Linked DNA regions of Novipirellula caenicola. The protein of the gene in region 1 interacts with the protein of each later gene in a pairwise test. Links are inferred from orthologs where the notes say so. Each region holds a gene or a part of one and is shown in the gene's direction. Other genes may lie near its edges.

The links. Proteins that work in one complex are often made in the same cells at the same time.
Region 2: the proteins of ligA (region 1) and leuS interact in binary tests that used the Escherichia coli proteins (3 or more experiments, as listed by UniProt). The link is inferred for Novipirellula caenicola from one-to-one orthologs.

Annotation. Positions count from the first base shown.
Region 1 is NZ_BAABRO010000001.1:1,021,058-1,028,264, forward strand. What follows is about bases 2,204-5,083. They hold ligA (NAD-dependent DNA ligase LigA), read left to right. Parts: upstream 2,204-2,562; coding sequence 2,563-4,605; downstream 4,606-5,083. Other genes in these bases: ABEA92_RS03370 (DUF7932 domain-containing protein), read left to right, coding at 2,204-2,370. In the rest of the region: more of ABEA92_RS03370, read left to right, coding at 1-2,203; ABEA92_RS03380 (right-handed parallel beta-helix repeat-containing protein), read left to right, coding at 5,161-6,480; ABEA92_RS03385 (hypothetical protein), read left to right, coding at 6,827-6,958. UniProt on the Escherichia coli protein: DNA ligase that catalyzes the formation of phosphodiester linkages between 5'-phosphoryl and 3'-hydroxyl groups in double-stranded DNA using NAD as a coenzyme and as the energy source for the reaction.
Region 2 is NZ_BAABRO010000023.1:63,537-71,208, reverse strand. Bases 2,650-5,994 are described here. They hold leuS (leucine--tRNA ligase), read left to right. Parts: upstream 2,650-2,950; coding sequence 2,951-5,794; downstream 5,795-5,994. In the rest of the region: ABEA92_RS27600 (DUF1552 domain-containing protein), read left to right, coding at 1-1,199; ABEA92_RS27595 (hypothetical protein), read right to left, coding at 1,231-2,148; ABEA92_RS27585 (hypothetical protein), read right to left, coding at 6,036-6,215; ABEA92_RS27580 (DUF1559 family PulG-like putative transporter), read right to left, coding at 6,265-7,506.

The DNA of each region.
Region 1 (7,207 bases):
ATCCAATCGGACGAAACCGACCTGGTATTGCCAAAGGTCCTCGAACCAGGTGAAACGTTTACGTTTGATGATGCCTGCTTGTCGCTGCGATGGAGTAACGTGATCGTCCACGCTCCTCGGAAACAACCCTTCCGGCTTCGGCACGATGTGAACCCAAGGGCGTTCATGGAAAGCGGCATCCATCGACCGTTTCGTGATTTCGAGAACGAAGAGCAGGTCGATGTTCAATTTCCGTTACAGCTATCCGAGATCACGGCGCTCAATAGCCTCGCGCCGGGCGAGTCGACTCGAGTTCGATTTGCGATCACAAACATAGGTGACGAAACCTTTGATGACCGAGCGTTCCACCGCAGCGCTCGCGCCGGCATCCGCTTGCTCGATGGCGATATCGACAAAAGCCAATTGTTGTTTTTTGACGACTCGGACAATCCTCATGATCTGCTTGCCGAAGAATTCCGGCACGCCGTCCGCAATCTCGCCGCCGGTGAAACGCAATGGATCGAAACTCGCATCGGCATTCGCGAACACAGCGATGTGATCGCCTATCAATGTTTTACATTCGGTGTCGATCTGCTGTTACAACATCCCGGATCGAGTGCCCAGCGGGACCAGTATCGACGGGTCGACTATCGCAAGGAAACGATTCGTGTGTCGGAACGATTCCGCCGCGACGAAGGATCGCGATTTTTGTTGATTGCCAATCAGAAAACCGATGTCAACGACATCGAAAAGTGGACCGAATTGGCCGACTACTTTGGAAGCGGCTTGGATGTTTGGGACGTTTCTTACTATGGTTTCTTGGACTTGGCTCGCAAGATCCAAGCGGACCAATCGATGTTGGAAATGTGGCGTGGCATGACGATCATCATTCCCAACAACTATTACCAGACTCCGGCGGGCAAAAAGACCGCATTTGAGCAACTCTCAAAGGCTCAGTTCTTAATCGCCGCCGCAGATTTCGACATCAATTTTTATGTAGTGGGCGATTCACGCAGCGGTGGCGATGCCGCACTGCAGTCCTATTTGATTCCGATCAGCAATGTCAAAACCGCCAGCCAAATTCAAAGCCAGCAAGAGTTTTTGAAACAGGTCAAACGTTGGAATCAATACGTCGCGCGGTCCGGTGACATGGTCGGTGGAATCACCGCAGACGCCGGTGCGATCGCCGACGCATCGCTCGGTGCAGTACACGAATTCGAGATTCAAAAACGAACGTTTCTGTTTCAACCCAAACCGCAATGGCTTGAACAACAAGCGGTCCGGTTGCAAACCAAGCTGCGAAAACAAGATCCTCTGCACCGCTGGGTCATCGTCTATCGAAATGACACCGGCGACACCGACACCTCGTGGGGATTTTTTCGCAAACGGAAAATCGGCAAACTCGAAGCACGGCGTTCGCTGGATTCCAGCAAAGGATCTGCAGTGCTGTTCGAAGTCGAGTCGATCGACATCATCGGCGACGATTTCATCAACAGCCAAGCGAACAAACACGGTATTTTCCTGACGCTCAAATTCGAGGACAAAGTCGATCGTTTTATCCGCTTGGTCAGCGAACGGACGTTCCCCCGGTTCCGTGAAAACTACATCGATCGTCCGTTGACCGCCGAAGAGATCCGCCAAATTGGCGGCGAACTGATCGATTCGATCATTGTCGATCTTTTCAACGAGCAGCGAGTTGCTCGCAACGCAAAAACTTGGGGCACCTCAGGCGTCAAGACGCTGCTACCGAAGCTGAATTATCTGGCCGAGCGTTCGCTGAACTATGGACTGACGTATCGTCAAATGCAAGAAAACGAAGCATCGGTCACGCTGTTGTATCAATTGTTGGCCAACCTTCGTTACATCGCGAAACAGTCGCGCACGATCTGGGATTATCCGATCTTTCCCACCGCATTGTTCAAACGCAGCCGGGCCGTGTCACGTTACATGCAAAACCGAGTCGACCAAATCATTGCGAATCTATTTGGTCCCAAGCTCAGTTGGTGGGATAAATGGAGCTCCGCGAGCGACGATTACGATCCATTTGGAACTCAAAAAAATGCCGCTCCCAAGGGGATCGCTCGCGAGTCGGCGATGCAGGCAATCGACAAGATTGAAGCCGAATTGCGGAAACGCAATACGCCATTGTCAGAATTGGAACGAGCCCAACATCATCCCGGATTGACCTACGATCCTGAACTGCTGACGCCACGCGACCGCGTAATTTCAGGCAAGGTTTACGATCAATGGGTGCGTACGGAAACGGCGTTGGAAATGCAGCGTGCGGAAACCGAATACGCGATCGCCAAACAACGCAGCGAGTTCCTTGTGCCGTTGGAAACCGCCTCGGCGATTCCGACCAACACGCCGACTCGACAAACGCAGGGTTAATTGCGTCGCACGAGCCGCCGCGGAATTCCCCGTCTTCCTTTTAGCTTGCGATTTCCCGTATGCTTTTGGAAACCCGATCCACGGTTTTGAAGTGGTGCATTTTTTCGCAGGTCGCATCAAGCAAACGGAAACAAGGCCGGATCGGCGGATGCAGTTGGAAATTCTTTTCAATCCCCAGGAGGAAACACGGTCGTGAACGAATCCATCGCGAAACGTGTGGCAGAGTTACGCACCGAGATCCGCCGTTTGGATCACCTGTATTATGTCGAGGCCACCCCGGCGGTCACGGACCTTCAATACGACCGACTGCTCGAAGAACTCCGGCAACTCGAGACCGAACATCCCGAATTTGCCTCGGCCGATTCACCGACCCAACGAGTGGGTGATGCACCGGTACCGTACTTGGTTCAAGTTGCCCATTCGGTGCCGATGTTGTCGATTGACAATACCTACAGCCGCGAAGAGCTAAAGGCATACTTCGATCGCACCGAAAAAACGCTCGGCGAGCCGATCCAATGGGTGATGGAATTCAAAATCGATGGCGTCGCTGCCTCGATCCGCTACGAGCATGGCGACATGGCGGTCGCGCTGACTCGTGGTAACGGCCAAGTCGGCGACGACATCACGCACAACGTACGCACTATCCGCGATGTACCGCTACGTTTGGTCGGCGATACGCCGCCCGAGGTGCTCGAGGTTCGCGGCGAAGTTTACATGACCAACGCAGATTTGGCGGACCTAAACCTGCGGCAAACCGAGGCGGGGGCCGAGCCGTTCAAAAACACACGCAACGTCACCGCGGGAACCATTCGGCTGCTCGACCCCGCGATAGCGGCGGAACGTAAACTTCGCTTCTTCTGTCATGGCGTCGGTGAAACGACGGGGATGACCGCTGAAAACCACATCGATTTCTTAGCCGAAGTTGGCAAGCTTGGGATTCCCCCGACTCCGGAAGTCCAAGTGTTCAACAGCTCTGCCGACGCGTTAAAGGCGGTGGCGTTGTTCGAAGAAGAAATGCCCGATTTGCCGTTTGAGGTCGATGGAATTGTTTTCAAAGTCAATCGATTCGACCAACGTGAACGATTGGGGATTCGCAGCAAGAGTCCGCGTTGGGTCATAGCCTACAAATTCGAGCGTTACGAAGCGGTCACGGTACTCGAATCAATCAGCGTCCAAGTCGGCAAGACCGGCGCGATCACCCCGGTCGCCCATCTAAAACCCGTCGACATCGCGGACACCACCGTGTCACGAGCGTCGCTGCACAATGCCGACGAAATCGAGCGATTGGATGTCCGCGAAGGCGATGTGGTCGTGGTGGAAAAGGCGGGCAAGATTATTCCCAAAGTCGTCCGTGTCGAAAAGCATGAACGCAAAACCGAGCGACCTCCGTTTCAATTTCCGACGCATTGTCCTGTCTGCGGAACCGAGTTGGTGCGTGATGATGGCGGCGTCTATATCCGATGCCCTAGTCCCGAATGCCCGGCCCAGCTGCGTCAACGGTTGATCTACTTCGGCAGTCGCCCAGGAATGGACATCGATGGACTCGGTGACGAACTGGTCGATTTGCTGGTACAGCGGGGCATCGTTTCCAGCTATGCCGATCTGTATCGGTTGACGATCCCAGAGCTTGCGGATGTCAACTGGCTGAAACAGCGAAAAGGCAAAGACGGCAAGATGATCGACGTCCAAGTCGGCAAGAAGAATGCGGAAAACTTGGTCGCCGGAATTGACGCCAGCCGCGATCGGGGACTCGCCCGCGTGCTTGCGTCGATCTCGATCCGTCATGTCGGACCTCGCGTGGCACAGCTAATCACACGTCACTACCCGACGATCGAGCAACTGCAATCGGCATCGATCGAAGACCTTGCGTCGATTCATGAAATCGGAGACGCGATCGCCAAAAGCATGCACGAGTTCCTGCACAGCGATTATGGGAAAAAGGTCTTCGCTGAACTTGCCGAAGTCGGCGTCAAACTCAGCGAAGAGGTTTCCGACGAAAGTGGTGGTCCGCTGGAAGGCAAAACACTCGTGGTCACCGGGACGCTTCAACAATTTACACGCGATGAAATCAAGGGTTTGATTGAAAAACTTGGTGGTCGAGCATCAAGCAGCATCAGCAAAAAGACCGACTACTTGGTCGCCGGCGAAAAGGCGGGCAGCAAGTTGACGAAGGCGCAGTCACTAGGGGTGAAGGTTTTGACAGAAGCCGATTTCAAAGCGCTGATCGAAGAATGAACCTTGCGTTCCGTGATGCAAGTTTTATCGATACTATTCGCTCAGCGCGAGCGAAAAGACGCTCGTTCTCTGGCTCTAGCCTGGGAGCGAAACGTTACGCTGGGCTGCTGGAACTTTGGTGTTGGCGTCTTTTTAGGTTGCGATGGTTTCCTGCCACCTCTCCCCCACTTGGGAGACCGCTGATCTAGCAGCAAGCGAATAGGCCGGAGGCCGACACATGGGCTGCCGTTGGCGTGAGCCAACGGTGCAGGGGCGACCTGTCGCAGTAAGGCCGGAGGCCGACACACTGACGGCAGAGTGTGTCGCCCGCTGGGCTATGCTTTCCCACCTCCGCTAGCCGGTGGCTCACGCCACCGGCAAAGGGCGTGTCGGCCTCCGGCCTGTAATCAACGCTGCGAAATCATCAAACCGCATTCGCCGGCGAAAGTGCGAGTGGTATTTGCATTCGCCACCATCACCGACGATACTTGGTGCCTTGTATTTTTTCGCGAATACGAAGTATTCCTACCGACGGACGATGCCCCTGCCCCCTTTTTCTCGTCACCGAGTGAGTTAATGAGACCTTTGATTGCGACGATGTTTGGTTTGATGTTTTCTGCAGCAGCGGTTCCTGCGATGGGCGTGGATGTCTACGTCACCCCGGACGGCGCTGGACGAATGGACGGCAGTAGTTGGCAGCATGCGATCTCGGGCGATTCGCTGAAAACCGCGGTCGACGATCGTCTAAACCCCGGTGACCGATTGCTGATTGGAAGTGGCGTCTACCGCGATGCAACGATCACGATCACCCAACCAGGCGAATCAGAACGCCCCAAACAAGTCATCGGGGTCGATCAAGGTGAGGGACTGCCAGTGCTACAAGGCACCTGGAATGCCGACGCGCCGAACAAAGGTGCCACCGCCGTTCGGATCTCCGCTGGCGTGGACCATGTCAGCTTGCAAGGTCTACGGATCGATGGCTACGTGACCGGCGTGTCCATTGCGAAAGCAAGTAAGGGAAAGGACAGTGCCCATCTTTTGTTTGAGGACGTCGACATCCGTCACGCTCGCTATGGGTTCTATGTCGCGGACAGTGACGACTTGCGACTCGTCGACTGTGATTTGACCCGCTACACCAAACATGGTTTCCGTTTCGAACAGGGATGCGACCGAGTGGAATTGTTGCGATGCACTGCCGATTGTTCCGAAGGCGACGAGTCGTGGGAGGAGAAAACGGAGTTGCTGCCGTTCGGCTTTAACATCAACAACGGCGACTCGCCCAATCGAGAATTCTTCTTCAATCAATGTGTGGCTCGTAACAACATGATGCCACTGCAAAAGGGGAAATATAAAAACGGAGACGGCTTTGTCGTCGAGGGTAGTGCTGAGAACGTCCGTTTCTACCAATGCCGTGCCATTCGCAACCAAGACGCCGGTTTTGATTTGAAGGTGGAAGACGTCAAGCTGCTGGGCTGTATCGCGATCAACAACAAACGCAATTTCCGTATTTGGTCCACCGGCGTGTTGGCGAATTGTTTTGCGAGCGGCGGAGTCCTGGGGTTGTGGTGCAACGGAGGCCCCGTATTGGCACAGCGGTGCACGTTTATCGGATCCAGTAGCGCGGCCGTGCAAACCGATGACCGCGCCAAGTTACCGGTCACTGTTCGTGATTGCATTATCGCGGACACAAAACAGGCATTTCGTAAAACGTCGCATGGACCAATCGCTGCGGAAGCAACGATCATTTCAGACGCCGCCGGTTCGGTTGACGACCCACAATTCGTCGATCCGACCGAGAACTGGGAAGGAACCGATTCCGCATTTAATAGCCGCCGATATCCGGACAAAGGCTATCACAGCGATCTTAAAACGATGGCCGATCTAAGTAAAAAATGATCCAGCAACCAGACCACAAGAAATTAACATCCCGTAGTGGATCTTGCTAAAGATCCCCGTGCGCCGCAGGATGCATTCGTTTGGCCGTTGCCGGATGTTGCGAGGAACGTTCGTGGAATCGCTGAATAGCGACGAAGCTCTTGACGGCTTGTTAATTTATTGAGCCGCGACGCGTGAGCGGCCGGGTCCCACGCACGACCCGGTGCCTTACGGCCCACGGCTCACCGTGGCGATTTGCTTTTGGATTAAATCGACGAAACTCTTGACGAGTTCCGCTACCAAAACGGCTTGCCCACTTTGACCACAGGGAACAAAATGACCGTAGTGGATCTTGCTAAAGATCCCCATGCGCCGCAGGATCTTTAGCAAGATCCACTACGAAGGGATGCATTCGTTTGGCCGTTGCCGGATGTCGCGAGGGACGTTCTCGGAATCGCTGAACAGCGACGAAACGGTTGACGGCGTGTTGATTTATTGAGCCGCGACGCGTGAGCGGCCGGGTCCCATGCACGCCCCGGTGCCTTACGGCCCACGGCTCACCGTGGCGATTTGCATTTGGATTAAATCGACGAAACTCTTGACGGCTTGTTGATTTAGTGAAGTTTCCTGCGGCAAGGGGGGTATAATGGACTTCCTAGTCCGTCAATGGTGGATTCGACGGACTAGGAAGTCCATCGTACGACTAAACCAACAAGCCGTTGACGAGTTCCGCTACCAAAACGGCTCG
Region 2 (7,672 bases), on another replicon or contig:
GCATGGCGTGCATTTTCTTTCCCAACGGAGTGATCGTTCCCGAATGGAAACCGACCGGCAGCGGCGATGATTGGCAGCTTTCGACGTCGCTAAAACCGCTGGCGCCATTCAAGTCCAAAATCAACGTGATCTCCGGACTTGCGCACGACAATGGACGAGCGCACAAGGATGGTGCAGGCGATCACGCTCGCGGCGGCGCGACCTTCTTGACCGCCGCTCGTCCTGTGAAAACCAGCAGCAACATTAAGCTTGGGATTTCGGTCGACCAAGTCGCGGCCAGCCAATTGGCCGGCAAGACGACATTGCCATCGATCGAACTCGGTTTGCAAGGCAGCCGCAATGCGGGCAGCTGTGACAGTGGATACAGCTGTGCTTATTCGTCCAACATCTCGTGGCGTAGCGAGACGCAGCCGATGCCCAAGGAAGTCAGTCCCAGGATGGCTTTCGAACGCATGTTCGACACCGGCAGCGACGCAGCCCGGCGTGAACGTGATTTTTATCGCAAGAGTATTCTGGACGTGGTGGCGGCCGATGCCAAACGATTGATGAAAAACGTCGGCCGGTCGGACCAACGCAAACTAGACGAATACTTCACCAGCGTCAGTGAAATCGAAGCGAGAATTTTGCGTAGCGAGCAAGCGGATCGTGCCGCGATGCCGGACTTGGAAGTTCCCTATGGCCGAGTCGAGGCGTTTCGTGAACACGCACGGCTGATGTACGACATCATGGCGGTCGGGTTCCAAACCGACACCACCCGAGTCGCCACGTTGATGCTCGACTCGGCCGGTGGCAGTCGGCGATACTCGGAAATCGGTGTCAAAGAAGGGCATCACCAACTGAGCCATCATCGCAATCAAGAAGAACAAGTCGCGCAGCTGAAAAAGATCGACCGCTACTTGGTGGAACAATTCGCCTACTTCCTTGAGCGTCTCGAATCGATCCAGGAAGGCGAAGGCACGCTGTTGGATCAATCCATGGTCTTGTACGGCAGCGGAATCAGCGATGGCAACCGCCACCGCCATGAAGATTTGCCAATCGTGCTCGCCGGCGGCGCTGGGGGACAAATTCGTACAGGACGTTACATCGAGACCAAGTCCGAGCGTCCGATGGCCAATCTGTTCCTATCGATGCTGGACAAAATGGGAACGCCCGCCGAGTCGATTGGCGACAGCAGTGGCCGGCTCGAAGAGCTCGGCTAGTCGCCAGCGTTGCCATCTTTCTGGTGGCCTTTTAACGACGAGTCACGAACCAGCCTTCGGGCGGATCAGGCAAATTGAATGCTTCGTGGTATTGCCGCTGAGCACGCTCGATCCAAACGGAGGTCCGTTGGTACATCGGCAATGGACATTGCCGAACCGCTTTGCGAGCGAGTTGTTTGGCTCGCGAGAAATCTTGCGAAGCAGCGGCGGCCAATGCCAAGTTGTGTGTTGCGGCTACCTGCAACGGATGCTCTTCAGCCGCCTTGGTCCAGTACTTCGTCGCCTCTTGCCAATCGCCTTGCCGCGCCGCCGCGTTGCCACGCAGCACATCGGATTTCCCCAACGTTAGTATCGGAGCGGCAAGCGATACCGTTTCGTAATCAAGCGACGGCGCCAACAAGCGGTAGGATTCGCGCACCGCCGCGGCAACCATTTGGTCCTCGGGATCCGTAATCAGTGCCAAGTCGGGATAACGTTTGACCGCCGCGTCGCGTTCCACCACCACCGGTTTTCCGCCCGACGGCAAATGATCATCCATGGCGGTCAAACGCCACGAGATCGTCAATTTGTCTGGGTCGGCAGGGCGTGAGCCGTGGGTCCGCTCGGGTAACACTTCGCCACGCAACAGATAGTCGTACCCTTCGCGACGCGCCACCGATGCGAGCGCGACATCACTCGATTCGTCATCGGTCGCAGCAACCAAGCGAATCGCTGACTTCGCTTGCAGCGTTTCAGAGTCGACAAGCTCGAGTTCACGTCCGTCGTCTCGAGGAGCCGAGGCAATGAATTGAGTTTGTATTTTCTTTGCGATTTTCTCGGGACCGACCACTTGAGCCACGGCCACCCGCTTGCCCACAGTGGACTGGAGTGCGGGTGGAGTCCAAATCGCGATCGAAGCGCGCGTGCGACAACCGACGCCAAGGGCAATCCCGGCGCAAAGGAGCGTCATACGGAGCAACGTGAGTCTCATGGTGCATGCTCTGTAACGATTCCCAAGCCGAAGCGTCAACCGAGAAATGGAGCGGAGCGTCCTGATTTCACCTCCCCTCCGGGGACGTCAGAGTCGGCGGTAGCCGGCTCTGGGTGGGGCTCGCAGTGTTAGAAATAGAACGTGCCAATCTCAGGCATCTACCCCTCCCCGGCCGCCTCCTGCGGCCGACCCTCCCGGAGGGAGGGTAAACATGATTTCACCTCCCCTTTGGGGAGGTCAGAGTCGGCGGCAGCCGGCTCTGGGTGGGGTTCGCGGTGTTAGAAATAGACCGTGCCAACTTCAGGCACCGAACCCTCCCCGGCCGCTTCCTACGGCCGACCCTCCCGGAGGGAGGGTAAAACTGATGTCACCTCCCCTCCGGGGAGGTCAGAGTCGGTGGTAGCCGGCTCTGGGTGGGGCTCGCGGTGTTAGAAATAGAACGTTCCAATTTCAGGCATCTCCCCCTCCCCGGCCGCCTCCTGCGGCCGCCCCTCCCGGAGGGAGGGTAAAACTGATGTCACCTCCCCTCTGGGGAGGTCAGAGTCGGCGGCAGCCGGCTCTGGGTGGGGTTCGCGGTGTTAGAAATAGACCGTGCCAACTTCAGGCACCGAACCCTCCCCGGCCGCCTCCTGCGGCCGCCCCTCCCCGAGGGCGGGTAAACTTGCGCAGCCACACAAAAAACCGCAATTTCGGGTCCACCTTTCATCTGTCCCGGTATTTCCTAGAATTCTCCCTTTGAACGCTCTGGATTTTCCCCTCTTACGTCAAAGCCGAACTTTCCATGCCTCGTTACAATCCCGCCGAAATTGAGCCTCGCTGGCAAGCTTATTGGGAACAAAACCACGTATTCGCCACTCCGGAAAACCCGACGGGCAAAAAACGTTACGTTTTGGACATGTTTCCCTACCCCAGCGGCGATGGGCTGCACGTCGGGCACCCCGAAGGCTACACGGCGACCGACATCATCTCGCGTTTTGCCCGCGCCCGTGGCGAGAGCGTGCTGCACCCGATGGGATTCGACGCATTCGGGCTGCCCGCCGAAGAACACGCGATCAAGACTGGCGAACACCCTCGCGTTCAGACCCAGAAAAACATCGATAACTTTACCCGCCAATTAAAAATGTTGGGCTTCAGCTACGACTGGGACCGGGTACTGGCGACCACCGACGAAGATTATTTTCGCTGGACTCAGTGGATCTTTCTTGTTCTATACGACACCTGGTTTGATAGCGAAGCGCAAAAGGGCCGTCCGATCGCGGAATTGCCGATCCCTGAGGGTGTACAGTCGCAAGGTGAATCGGCCATCGAAGCCTATCGCGACTCGCAGCGGTTGGCCTATCAAGACGACGCTTTAGTGAATTGGTGTCAAGAACTTGGTACCGTTTTGGCCAATGAAGAGGTGATCGACGGTAAGAGCGACCGTGGCGGTTATCCCGTCAAACGGATTCCACTGCGTCAATGGATGCTGCGGATCACCGCGTACGCCGAGCGGCTGGCAGACGGACTGGACGATTTGGATTGGCCCACGGGGATCAAGAAACTGCAAACCGATTGGATCGGACGCAGTACCGGTGCCGAAGTCGACTTCTATATTGGTGACGCTGACCAATTTGACGCCTGGAAAGCGGAACGGGCCAAGAACGCATTTCCTGCCGAATCCGGCGACGATGCTTTGCGAGTCTACACGACCCGCCCGGACACGCTGTTCGGAGCAACCTATATGGTGATCGCACCCGAACACCCGCTGGTCGACCGCTTGACGACGCAGGCACATTCCGAGGCCGTCAACGCGTATCGCGAAAAAGCCTCCTTCAAAAGTGACCGTGAACGCACCGAAGGTGACAAAATCAAAACGGGTGTCTTCACCGGGTCAACCGCGATCAATCCCGTCAACGGCGAAGCGATCCCGATTTGGGTTGCCGACTATGTGTTGGCCGGCTATGGCACCGGAGCGATCATGGCCGTGCCCGCACACGACGAACGCGACTTTGAATTTGCCAAGCAGTTCGATTTAAAGGTCGTGCCTGTGGTTGATCCCGACGCGGATGATCCCAACCGCGAAGCGATCCTAAAAGGCGAAGTCTGCTTTGCGGCTCAAGGCCGAGCAATCAACAGTGGCGAATTCGACGGCAAAACCACCGAAGAAGTCAAATCGGCGGTCACCAAGTGGTTGTCGGAATCCGGCCAGGGCAGCGAGGCGGTCAACTTCAAGCTTCGTGATTGGCTGTTCAGTCGTCAACGTTTTTGGGGCGAACCGTTCCCAATCCTGCACGAGCTCGACGAAAACGGCGAGCCAACGGGAATCAAGCGAGCGGTCGATACTGCAGAACTTCCTGTCCGATTGCCTGACCTAAAAGACTACAAACCGCATGGTCGCCCCGAGCCGCCATTGGCCAAAGCCGATGACGATTGGTTGTACGTCACGATCGATGGAAAACGCTACCGCCGTGAAACCAACACGATGCCTCAGTGGGCCGGATCATGTTGGTATTACTTGCGATACATTGATCCCAAAAACGATCAAGCGATGATCGATCCCGAAAAAGAAAAGCAGTGGATGCCAGTCGACTTGTACGTCGGCGGAGCGGAGCACGCTGTGTTGCATCTGCTGTACTCGCGATTCTGGCACAAAGTCCTTTACGATCGCGGCCACGTCAGCACCCCCGAGCCGTTCGGCCGTCTGGTCAACCAAGGCATGATCCTTGGTTCGCCGCAGTATCACATGAGCGACGAAGAATACGAATCAGCGAAGGCCGATCTTAATGCCAAGGGAATCCAAGGTGACCGCGTCGAAGATGGCGGCAAAGTTTCCGTCATTTTGAAACATTCCGATGGCTCGGATTTAAGTGACGATGCAACGGAAAAACGCAAAGGCAACACGTTTTTGGCGGGTACCGATTTGAAGGTCTTGGCGAAGGCCGACAAGATGTCCAAGAGTCGAGGCAACGTCGTCAACCCCGACGCCGTCGTGAGGGATTACGGCGCTGACGCACTGCGACTTTACGAAATGTTCATGGGACCGCTCGAAGCGACCAAGCCATGGTCGATGGACGGAGTCGGCGGAGTCCGTAATTTCTTGGACCGCGTCTGGCGAATGATCATCGATCAGGATGCGGACGAAGTCGTGCTGTGTGATGCGATCACCGATGACGCCTGTGACGAAGACCAATTGCGAACGCTTCACCAAACGATCCGCAAGGTCACCGAAGACACCGAAGCGATGAGTTTTAATACGGCCATTGCTCGGATGATGGAGTTCACGAACTTCTTTACTCGCTGCGAGAAACGTCCGCGTGAAGCGATGAAGACCTTTCTGATCTTGTTGTCGCCTTACGCTCCGCATTTGGCCGAAGAATTATGGATGCTGTTAGGCGGCGAAGGCTGTGTCGCCAAAGCCGCGTGGCCCGAGTGGGACGAAGCCGCATTGGTCGAAAGCAGCATCGAGATCCCCGTCCAAATCAATGGAAAGATCAAAGCCAAGATCAACGTGGCTCCCGATGCCGGCAAAGATCAATTGATCGAAATCGCCTTGGCCGACGCCAAAGTGAGCGAGCAATTGGCGGGCAAAACGATTGTCAAACAAATCGTGGTCCCTGGACGACTGGTGAACTTGGTTGTGAAATAGCCAGACGTCAAATAACCAACTGTGAAATCACAAAACATCTCCATCGCGACAAATCGCTGAACGAGATCAAAAAAAGCGGGCGACATACACGTCGCCCGCTTTCTTTTTGTCATTACGACTCTTAACGCGTCAACTTTGAGAATCTTGTACGGATCACATCTTTCGAAGCACGTGTCTGCGACGATGAACACAATCCGTATGGTTTTGAGTGTCAGACGCGATCACCCGTGCAATCGCTTTCTCAGTCTTTGAATTCGGTGTCGCCGATTGGATTTCCTTCAGAATCGATTCCCATAGCAGCATCCATCTGCTGAAGTTCGTCCTGTGTATATTCCAGTTTCTGAGGTTCTTCTGAAGCACAGCCAATGGTAGTTACCAGTAACAATGCCCAAACCATGGAAAGAATAGTCTTTAATTTCATCGTGTCATTTCGAATGTGAAAACAAAATAGAAGTAAAGCAAGGATCGAACTACAGGTTCTCAATACTGACCGTTTCTTTGCTTGCACGAGTGCCCAGTGCTCCCCAAAGTCCATAGGGGCTTTGCAAGCCGGCTGCCTTACAACCTGCACGACCTGGATCGACTGGCCCCGTAGTTCCGTCTCCTGCTTCGATGGAGTCGGTGACAAACTTCACGGCTCCATCTCCCATCAAAACGTGGCAACCACCTTGATGTCGACTACTCGAAGGAAAGGAACCAACATGCTCGACTGCGTTGGTCGTCGCAGAGTATCGGCCACACAACGGTTTGTTTGGTGGTCTTGTTGTGGTCATCCCAGTAAAGCAAGCGCCAGCCGCAGTCCAACGGTAGCCTCGAAGAATATTCGGAGCTCCTGGCATCGCCTGATAACTTGCACTCGCGGGATCATAAAAAGTAGGGCGAGACGCGTCGATCGCGACATCGCAAGCGGACGGATTGGAGAGGATTAGATTGTTATCGGACTTGTTGGAACCGAATGTGGTCGTCGCAAAATTGTCCCCCAAGTCCGTTGCAATTTCTCCCATGGCAATGGTGTTACTCAGTCCATCGAGAATATCACCAAATCGCATCGAGGCGTGGGCCACGAACATGCCGCGACAATTTGCGACATTCGACCTACCTGCAACCTCTGTTGAATTATTTCGATGCAAAATGCCGCGGTGAATGTTCCAAACCGTATCGCCTAAACAAAATGCGTAGTTCGTGCGTCCCAGTGCTGGAAAACCAACGCCTGGATCACTGGGGCAACGAAACATGGGGACCTCGGTCACGGCCGGATTGTATCGAGTTACGTCGGATCCGCCGTATGTGTGATTGGGACCAAATGGGTAGTAGAAAATCGCGCCGTCGTCACTGACTTGCTCGTTTGAAATCGACTCCCACAATCCTGTCAATTCACAGAATGGCAATAAACCGATGAGTGCACTACCTTGGCGTTTGGTGGATCGACGGCTTGCCGCCCCTTCATTGCCGGTATTGTTTGGACCTTTACTGACGTCGCCATAGGGTCCTGTGCCCTGTATCGGCAACTGATTGAAGCTGGAATGGTAGTTGTGCATCGCCAATCCAAGCTGCTTGAAATTGTTGCTGCAACTCATACGTCGTGCCGCTTCGCGAGCCGCTTGCACCGCAGGCAACAGCAATCCGACCAGCACCCCAATGATTGCGATCACGACGAGCAGTTCCACCAAGGTGAAGCCGAATTTACCGCGTCGGGCTAAATGACTAGACATCTAATCTGCCTCAGAAAAAGAGATGATGAGAGAAAGAGAAAGAAAATGAATACAAGTGCAAGAACGCCCGCTGGCAGTCAACCTCGTTACTTTTCATTTCCGACGTATTTACTGCCGTTCAAACAGAGACTGACCACAGAAAATAAAAAAAGATCTGATTTTTTGA